3 regions of the Actinoallomurus rhizosphaericola genome follow, and region 1 is predicted to be linked to each of the others. Evidence: predicted binding sites of a transcription regulator. Region 1 holds the regulator's gene; each other region holds the start of a gene.
The links. Region 1 encodes HrcA, which represses chaperone genes, less so after heat shock. Its sites were predicted from a motif close to TTGGCACTCTCNNNNNGAGAGTGCCAA; they were not measured.
Positions count from the first base shown of each region.

Region 2: groL (chaperonin GroEL) is a predicted target of HrcA. The motif match lies at 1,850-1,876, and genes of this name have one in related genera.
Region 3: groES (co-chaperone GroES) is a predicted target of HrcA. The motif match lies at 1,877-1,903, and genes of this name have one in related genera.

Region 1 covers NZ_JAMXMW010000001.1:769,154-772,428, reverse strand. The annotation lists gene dnaJ (molecular chaperone DnaJ) at 1-1,053, opposite strand, end outside; gene hrcA (heat-inducible transcriptional repressor HrcA) at 1,054-2,067, opposite strand; gene NE234_RS03660 (MBL fold metallo-hydrolase) at 2,203-3,021, shown strand; gene NE234_RS03655 (DUF3097 domain-containing protein) at 3,055-3,275, shown strand, end outside.
Region 2 covers NZ_JAMXMW010000002.1:703,416-706,690, forward strand. The annotation lists gene NE234_RS07285 (zinc-dependent alcohol dehydrogenase family protein) at 1-25, shown strand, start outside; gene groL (chaperonin GroEL) at 91-1,722, opposite strand; gene NE234_RS07295 (hypothetical protein) at 2,527-2,691, opposite strand; gene NE234_RS07300 (cold-shock protein) at 3,011-3,211, opposite strand.
Region 3 covers NZ_JAMXMW010000024.1:4,448-7,722, reverse strand. The annotation lists gene groL (chaperonin GroEL) at 1-1,359, opposite strand, end outside; gene groES (co-chaperone GroES) at 1,449-1,760, opposite strand; gene NE234_RS37685 (class I SAM-dependent methyltransferase) at 2,042-3,235, shown strand.

The sequences.
Region 1 (3,275 bases):
CTCGCCGCGCAGGCTCGCCAGCTTGCGCAGCAGCTCCTCCTGCTCCTCGTCGAGCTTGGTCGGCGTCTCGATGTTCACGTGGATCATCAGGTCGCCGCGGCCGCTCTCGTTGAGATGCTTGACGCCCCGGCCGTACATCGGAATGACCTGGCCGGACTGCGTGCCGGGTCGGATGTCGATCTCCTCCGGGCCGTCCAGGGTCTCGACGATCAGCGAGGTGCCGAGCGCGGCCGCCGTCATCGGGACCTGGACGGTGCAGTGCAGGTCGTCGCCCTGCCGCTCGAAGATCGCGTGCGGACGCTCCACGATCTCGAGGAACAGGTCGCCGGCCGGGCCGCCGCCCGGGCCGACCTCGCCCTCGCCGGCGAGCTGGATGTGGGTGCCGTTCTCGACGCCGGCGGGGATGCGGACCTTGATCGTGCGGCGGGTGCGGACCCGCCCGTCGCCGGAGCACTCCGTGCACGGCGTGCGGATCATGGTGCCGTAGCCGCCGCACTGCGGGCAGGCGCGCGAGGTCATCACCTGGCCGAGGAACGACCGGGTGACCTGCTGGACCTCGCCGCGGCCATGGCACATGTCGCACGTCTCGGGGTGCGTGCCGGGGGCCGTGCCCGCACCCGAGCAGGTGTCGCAGACGACCGCCGTGTCCACCGTGAGCTCACGGGTGGTGCCGAACGCCGTCTCGGACAGGTCGAGCTCCACGCGGACGGTGCCGTTGCGGCCGCGCCGGGCCCGGCTGCGCGGCCCGCGCTGGGTCGCGGTGCCGAAGAACGCGTCCATGATGTCGCTGAAGGGGAACCCGGCGCCGAAGCCGCCGGCCCCCGCCCCGGCGCCACTGGCGAACGGGTCGGCGCCCAGGTCGTACATCTCGCGCTTCTTCGGGTCGGAGAGCACCTCGTACGCCTGGGTGATCTCCTTGAACTTCTCCTGGGTGGCCGGGTCCGGGTTCACGTCCGGATGCAGCTCCCGCGCGAGCCTGCGGTAGGCCTTCTTGATCTCGTCCGCGCTGGCGTCACGGCGCACCCCGAGGGTCGCGTAGTAGTCGTTCGCCACTTACGACCCCGCCAGAATCTGACCGACGTAACGTGCCACTGCGCGTACTGCTCCCATCGTCCCGGGGTAGTCCATCCGCGTCGGACCGAGCACGCCGAGCCGGGCCACGGCCTGGTCGCCGGCGCCGTAGCCGGTGGCGACCACCGAGGTCGTGCGCAGGCCCTCGTGCGGGTTCTCGGTGCCGATCCGCACGGTGAGGCTGGAGGGATCCCCCGCCTCGCCGAGCAGCCGCATCAGGACGACCTGTTCTTCCAGCGCCTCCAGCACGTCGCGGAGGCTCTGGGACAAGTCGGCGCGGGCGAGGTTCGCCGCGCCGCCGATGATTATCTTTTCTTCGTGCTTCTCCACGAGGCTTTCGAGGAGAACCGACAGCACCGTCGTCGCCAGCGCCCGCTCGTCCACGGACACCTGCTCGGGCAGGTCTGCCAGCGCGTCGGGGACGTCGGTGAGCCAGCACCCGTCCAGGCGCGCGTTGAGCAGGGCCCGCAGGTGCGCGATCGCCTCGTCGGAGACGGGATGATGCGTCTCGATCGCCCGCTGCTCGACCCGGCCGGTGTTGGTGATCACGACGAGCAGCAGCCGCTCGGAGGCGATCGGAACCAGCTCGACGTGCCGTACCGACGACCGCGTGAGCGAAGGGTACTGCACGACCGCGACCTGCCGGGTCAGCTGCGCGAGCAGCCGGACGGTGCGGCTGACGACGTCGTCCAGGTCATAGGTGTTGGCGAGGAACGTCTCGATCGCGCGCCGCTCCGCCACGGACAGCGGCTTGATCGTCGACAGCCGGTCGACGAACAGCCGGTATCCCTTGTCGGTCGGCACGCGCCCCGCGCTCGTGTGAGGCTGGGCGATGTACCCCTGCTCCTCCAGCACGGCCATGTCGTTGCGGATCGTGGCCGGCGAGACGCCGAGGTTGTGCCGATCGACCAGCGCCTTCGAACCCACCGGCTCATGGGTGGACACGTAATCTTCGACGATGGCCCGCAGCACCGCCAGCTTCCGGTCGTCGAGCACGCACTCACCTCCCGTGTCCACAGCCCTTCAATTTGGCACTCTTCTCCTCTGAGTGCCAAGTGTACGGCCCGGTGGCACGCAGAAGGAGACGCCGGTGGATCACGTTCTCGCCTCGAACATGGCAGAGTCACTCGTGTGACCTGGCACGAGATTGCCGAACGCTGTTTCCAGCGTCGTTATTCCGACTTCGACGTGACCGTGGGGGTCGTCGTCGGGTCCGCCGGCGCCGTCGTCGTGGACACCCGCGCGAGTGTCGCACAGGGCGTCCGCCTGCGCGACGACCTTCGCGCGCTCGGGGTGGACGACCCCGTCATCGTGAACACCCACGGTCACTTCGACCACTGCTTCGGCAACGCGGCGTTCACCTCCGGGGCCCGCTGGGGCCACGCGTCGCTGCCCCGCTACCTGGCCGAGACCGCGCGGCCCATGCTGGCGCGCGAGTTCCCCGGCTGGGCGGAGAAGGTCGAGACCGATCTCCTGCTCGCGCCGGACCGGCTCGTCACCGACCGCGCCGAGGTGGACCTCGGCGACCGCGTCGTCGAGCTGCGGCACTTCGGCCCGGGGCACACCGACGGCGACCTGGTCGTCTGGGCGCCCGACGCGCGGTGCGCCTTCACCGGTGACCTGGTCGAGCAGTCCGGCCCGCCGTCGTACGGGGCCGACTCGTTCCCGCTGGAGTGGCCGGCGACTCTGGCGGCGCTGCTGCGGACCGTCGACGGCGTTCTCGTGCCCGGCCACGGCGCGCCGGTGGACCGGGAGTTCGCGGCCCGGCAGCACGCGGAGATCGACCTGGTCGCCCGCCGGGTGCGCGAGACGCACGCGGAGGGGCTGGACGTCGAGGAGGCCCTGGCCGCGGGCGGCTGGCCGTACCCCGCCGAGACGCTGCGGGAGGCGGTCCGGCGCGGCCACGACCACCTGGGCCGGCGATCCGGCCCCGGGCGGCCGCCCGGCTGACCAGCCCGCCTCCGGACCGGTACGGTGCGACGCGTGCGGAGCAAAGACTATGGACGCGACGTCCTGTCCGGTGACTGGCGCCGTCCGCGTAAGGGACAGATCCCGGAGGTCGCCGCGGAGCCGGGCCTGGTCGCCGAGGACCCGGCGAGCGGGTTCTGCGGCGCGGTCGTCGCCTGCGAGAAGGACGCCGTGACCCTGGAGGACCGCTTCGGCAAGCGCCGGGTCTTCCCGCTGGCGAAGGCCGGGTTCCTCAT
Region 2 (3,275 bases), on a different contig from region 1:
GAAGGTGATCATCAGCCACACGTGACGGCCGGTGGGAGGCATGCGAAAGGGGCGGTCCCAGCACCGGGGACCGCCCCTCAAGCGAGTGGACTAGAAGTCCATGCCGCCCATGCCGCCGGACGGGTCGCCGGCCGGAGCCTTCTCCTTCTCCGGCTTCTCGGCGATGACCGCCTCGGTGGTGAGGAACAGCGCCGCGATGGACGCGGCGTTCTGCAGCGCCGAGCGCGTCACCTTCGCCGGGTCGATGATGCCCGAGTCGAACATGTTGACGTACTCGCCGGTCGCGGCGTTCAGGCCGAAGCCCGGCTCGAGGTTGCGGACCTTCTCCGCCACCACGCCGCCCTCGAGGCCGGCGTTCACCGCGATCTGCTTCAGCGGCTCCTCCAGCGCACGGCGCACGATCTGCGCACCGGTCGCCTCGTCGCCCTCAAGGTCGGTCTTCTCGAACGCCTTGACGCTCGCCTGCAGCAGCGCGACGCCACCGCCGGGCACGATGCCCTCCTCGACGGCCGCCTTCGCGTTGCGCACGGCGTCCTCGATGCGGTGCTTGCGCTCCTTCAGCTCGACCTCGGTCGCCGCGCCGGCCTTGATGACGGCGACGCCGCCGGCCAGCTTGGCGAGACGCTCCTGGAGCTTCTCGCGGTCGTAGTCCGAGTCGGAGTTCTCGATCTCGGCACGGATCTCGTTCACCCGGCCGGCGATGTCGTCGGGGTTGCCGGCGCCATCGATGACCGTGGTCTCGTCCTTCGTCACCACGATGCGCTTGGCCTGGCCGAGCATGTCCAGCGTGGTGTTCTCCAGCTTGAGGCCGATGTCCTCGCTGATGACCTGGCCACCGGTCAGGATCGCGATGTCCTGCAGCATGGCCTTGCGGCGGTCACCGAAGCCCGGGGCCTTGACGGCGACGGACTTGAAGACACCGCGGATCTTGTTGACGACCAGGGTGGCCAGGGCCTCGCCCTCGACGTCCTCGGCGATGATGACCAGCGGCTTGCCGGCCTGCATGACCTGCTCCAGAACCGGCACCAGGTCCTTGTTCGCCGAGATCTTCGAGCTGACGATCAGGATGTACGGGTCGTCGAAGACGGCCTCCATACGCTCCGGGTCCGTCACGAAGTAGTGCGAGATGTAACCCTTGTCGAAGCGCATGCCCTCGGTCAGCTCGAGCTCCAGACCGAAGGTCTGGCTCTCCTCGACCGTGATGACGCCTTCCTTGCCGACCTTGTCCATCGCCTCGGCGATCATCTCGCCGATCGAGGTGTCGCCGGCGGAGATCGAGGCCGTGGAGGCGATCTGCTCCTTGGTCTCGACGTCCTTGGCGATCTGCGCGAGCTGCTCGCTGACGCGCTCCACCGCGGACTCGATGCCCCGCTTCAGGGACATCGGGTTGGCGCCGGCGGCCACGTTGCGCAGGCCCTCGCGGACGAGCGCCTGGGCCAGCACGGTCGCCGTCGTCGTGCCGTCACCGGCTACGTCGTCGGTCTTCTTGGCGACCTCTTTGACGAGCTCGGCGCCGATCTTCTCCCACGGGTCCTCGAGCTCGATCTCCTTGGCGATGGAGACACCGTCGTTCGTGATCGTGGGGGCGCCCCACTTCTTCTCCAGAACGACGTTACGGCCCTTGGGACCGAGGGTCACCTTCACGGCGTCGGCAAGCTGGTTCATGCCGCGCTCGAGGCCGCGCCGCGCGTCCTCGTCGAACGCGATCATCTTTGCAGCCATAGGCTCCAGATCCTCCCGGAACGGGGTGGCTTTCACGCGGATCGAGTCGACGCCCGCGACGGACGACCTCGCCCGACGACGTCCATTCCGCCGCCGGACACGAGGCCTCATCGCCTCGATCACCTGTTTGGCACTCTCAATACTAGAGTGCCAACCGCTTGTTTAGCACTCTCCCATTGAGAGTGCAAGCGGAGTCACCTCTCACCAGGGTGAACATCTCCCCATGCCGCCCCAGAGGCATCGCTCAAGGTCACCGGCGCTCCGGGGGCACAGGTCCCGTACGAGGGAGAACGGCCCGCCGGACGCCCACATGAGGGACCGCACAGCCGGACGGACCGGCCACAGGGGCGCGCCGGCACCCCACGGGCACGCCGGGCGGCCAGCGGGCACGCCCGCACCCAGGGAGGGGGGCACGCCCGGCCATGCCGCGCCCCAGAGGAGACGTCCGCGCCCAGAGGGCACGTCTGCCACCGCTAGGGGCACGCCGGCGGCAGCTTCGCCGTCGGTGATGACGGGGCGAAAAGGGCAAGCAGGACGAGACTGGTTCACTACGGCGGCAAGGTGACCCCTGCGGCGGCGAAGCGGGCGACTCGGCAAGGAACGGCACGCCGTCACGGCGGCGCAGGATGCGGGCGGCAGCGCGCCGTGCCCCACCGGTCGGCTCTCTCGGCGGCCCCGCCGCACGGCTGATCCTCAGCCAGAGAATGGCTCGCCGCAGGAACTGGAATGATCCGCGCCCGTACTGGCCTGGTCGCGGTGGATCGCCGAGGATCCTGGTTGTCGGCACGACGAAAACCCTCGGCGCTACGGTGCCAGGGGGACGCTCGGCGAACAGTCCGCCGTCGTCGGGGTGGTGAGCGCGAGGTGCGCCTCCTGGTGGGTGGCGGTCACCTGACCGCCGATCGGTCGCAGCTCGTCCGGCCTCGGGCCGTACGGCGTACGAGGGAGCACGGCGCGCCGGACGGCCATGGGAGGAACCGCACAGCCGGACGGACCGGCCGCAGGGGCGCGCCGGCGCCCCCACGGGTACTCCGGGCGGCCACCGGAAAACGTCTGTGCCCCAGGGAACACACCGGTCGTCACGAGGGACGCACTGCGCCCCAGGAGGCACGCCGGGCGAACGCCCGGGTGCGCCAGGCGGCGGCTAGGGGCGCTGGGCGGCACCTGAGTGCACGGGGCGGGCGCCCGGACGCGCGGCGCGGATGCCCGGACGCGGCCGGCATCGCCGGGTAGGCGGACGGCCGGAGGCCCGGCGCCGAAGCGCCGGGCCTCCGTCAGGCTATGGGACTTAGAGTGCCCGAACCGCGTCCGCCTGCGGACCGCGATCGCTCTGCGTGATCTCGAACTCGACCCGCTGCCCCTGCTCGAGGCTGCGGTAGCCATCCGCGACGATGGCCGAGTAGTGCACGAACACATCCCTGCCACCGTCGACCGCGATGAAGCCGTAGCCTTTGTCCGCGTTGAACCATTTGACGGTGCCTTGCGCCATTCCCAACAACTCCCACCAGGGCAATTCCCGTGGCCATTGGCCACAGTCACTGTTTCGAGCCCGC
Region 3 (3,275 bases), on a different contig from region 1:
GGCGATCCAGCGCTGCGGCTCGACCAGGGCGCGGCGGACCGCCTCGGCGCCGGTGGCCTCGTCACCGGACAGACCGAGGGCGTCGAAGCCCTCCTTGGCGACGTGCACCAGCGCGCTGCCGCCGCCGGAGACGATGCCCTCCTCGATCGCCGCGCGGGTGGCGGAGATGGCGTCCTCGAGGCGGTGCTTCTTCTCCTTCAGCTCCACCTCGGTGGCGGCGCCGACGCGCAGGACGCAGACGCCCCCGGCCAGCTTGGCGAGGCGCTCCTGGAGCTTCTCGCGGTCCCAGTCGGAGTCGCTGCCCTCGATCTCGCGGCGGATCTGGCGGATCCGGTCCTCGATCGCGGCCGACTCGCCCGCGCCGTCGACGACGGTGGTGGCGTCCTTGGTGACGGTCACCCGCCGGGCGCGGCCCAGCACGTCGAGGTCGACGGTGTCGAGCTTGAGGCCGACGGCCTCGGTGACGACCTGGCCGCCGGTCTGGATGGCCATGTCCTCCAGCATCGCCTTGCGGCGGTCGCCGAAGCCCGGCGCCTTCACCGCGACGCTGACGAACGTGCCGCGGATCTTGTTCTGCACGAGCAGCGCCAGGGCCTCGCCCTCGACGTCCTCGGCGACGACCAGCAGCGGCTTACGGGTCTGCGCGACCTTCTCGGCCAGCGGCAGGAACTCGGTGACGTTGGAGATCTTGCCGTCGTAGATGAGGACGTAGGCGTCCTCGAGGACCGCCTCCATCCGCTCCGGGTCGGTCACCATGTACGGCGACAGGTAGCCCTTGTCGAACTGGAGGCCCTCGGTGAACTCCAGCTCCAGGCCCATCGTGTGGGCCTCCTCGACGGTGATGACACCGTCCTTGCCCACCTTGTCGAAAGCCTCGGCGATGAGCTCACCGATCTTGGCGTCCTGGGCGGAGATGGTCGCGACGTGCGCGATCGACTCCTTGTCGGTGACCTCGCGGGCCGACTTGAGCAGCTGCTCGGAGATGTGGCCGGCGGCGGCGTCGATGCCCCGCTTGAGGCTGATCGGCGACGCGCCGGCGGCGACGTTGCGCAGCCCCTCGCGGACGAGCGCCTGGGCCAGGACCGTCGCGGTGGTGGTGCCGTCACCCGCGATGTCGTTGGTCTTGGTGGCGACCTCCTTGGCGAGCTGAGCGCCGAGGTTCTCGTACGGGTCGTCGAGCTCCACCTCACGCGCGATGGTGACACCGTCGTTCGTGATGGTGGGGGCGCCCCACTTCTTGTCGATGACGACGTTGCGGCCACGGGGGCCGATCGTCACCTTGACGGCGTCCGCGAGGGCGTTGACGCCACGCTCAAGGGCGCGGCGCGCTCCCTCGTCGAACTCCAGGATCTTCGGCATTGGGAAGCTCCAAGTAGGAATGTCCGTGGACGTGCACAGCCCCGGCCGCCCTCATTGGGCAGAACCGGGGCGGCGCATCTGTTCGGGTCTTACTTCTCGACGACGGCGAGCACGTCGCGGGCCGACAGAACGAGGTACTCCTCGTTGTTGTACTTGACCTCGGTGCCGCCGTACTTGCTGTAGAGGACGACGTCCCCGACCTTGACGTCGAGCGGGACGCGCTTCTCGCCCTTGTCGTCGAAGCGACCCGGCCCGACGGCGAGGACGGTGCCCTCCTGGGGCTTCTCCTTGGCCGTGTCGGGGATGACAAGACCCGACGCGGTGGTCTGCTCGGCCTCGAGAGGCTGGACGACGATGCGGTCCTCGAGCGGCTTGAGAACAACCTTGGTGGCGGTCGACACGATCTGACCTTCCCCTTCGATTGCGTATCCTCGGCCGACCAGATCGGCCAGCCGCATGTTGGAGACGCGACCACGGTGGCCTGCCGTCGCGGGTGCCAGACCGACCTGTCGCTTGATTGGCACTCTCATGGGGAGAGTGCCAGTTGGAGATTATGCCGGGGTCCGGGAACCCGTCAACACGGGCCCCCGCGCGCCGCCCACCTGTCGTTATATGCGGCGTTTGCGGGGTTTCGCTGGTGGTCAGGTGCGTTCCGAGTGCCGCCGGGGACTACCGTCATCGGGTGGACACCGCCGCGTTCCGAGAGCTTCTCACCCCCGAAGGCCAGGAGCTGCTCGGCGAGATCGGCGTCGCCGGCGCCGACGAGCGGACCCTGCCGGCCATGGTCTCCCGCCTGCGCGCCCGTCATCCAGCCGACCTCGTCGGCGCGGCCCTGACACAGGCCCGCCTCCGCGAGCGCGGCCGGGCCAAGTTCGGCGCCGACGCGGACCGCATGTACTTCACCCCCCAGGGCCTCGAACAGGCCACCCGGGCCAGCGTCGCCCGGCACCGGGCGCGGCGGTTCGCCGACCGGCTCCCGGCCGGGGGCCGGGTGCTCGACCTCGGCTGCGGCATCGGCGGCGACCTGCTCGCCCGCGCCCGTACGGGCGTCGGCGGCCTCGGCGTCGAGCTCGACCCCCTCACCGCCGAGGTCGCGCGGGCCAATCTTCACGCCTTCGGCGTCGCGGAACTGGCGGACGTCCACTGCGGCGACGCCACCGCGCAGGACACCGGCGGGTACGCCGCCGTCTTCGCCGACCCCGGCCGCCGTACGTCCCGTGGCCGGGTGTTCGACCCGGACGCGTACCTGCCGCCGCTCGGCACGGTCCTGGACCTCGCCGGCCGGGTGCCCGGCGCCTGCGTCAAGGTCGCGCCGGGGATCCCGCACGAGGCGGTCCCGCCGGGCGCGGAGGCGGAGTGGATCTCCGACGGCGGGGAGGTGAAGGAGGCGGCGCTGTGGCTCGGTGAGCTGGCGGGCGGCACGCCGCGCCGGGCGACGCTCCTGCGGCAGGACCGGGAGCCGGCGACCCTGGCGGCCGACCCCGCTCTCGGGCCGCCGCCCGTGGCCGGGTGGCGCCGCTATCTGTACGAACCGGACGGCGCCGTGGTCCGGGCCCATCTCGTCGCCGAGGCCGCGGCCCTGATCGACGGGGCGCTGGCCGACCCGCGGATCGCCTACATCACCTCGGACGTGCTGCGCGCGACGCCGTTCGCGCGGCCGTACGAGATCCTGGAGGTGCTGCCGTTCGGCGTGAAGCGGGTACGCGCGGCGCTGCGCGCCCAGAAGGCGGGCACCCTGACGATCATGAAGCGCGGCTTCGCGGGGGACGTGGACCGGCTGCGCCGCGACCTGCGCACCGACGGCCCCGAGGCGCGCGTCCTCGTCCTCACCCGCGTCGGCGACGCCCCGACCGCGCTGATCTGCCGCACCCCTTGAGCCCGCCCGGGCGCGGGCGACCGCCCGGGGCTCCGGCCGA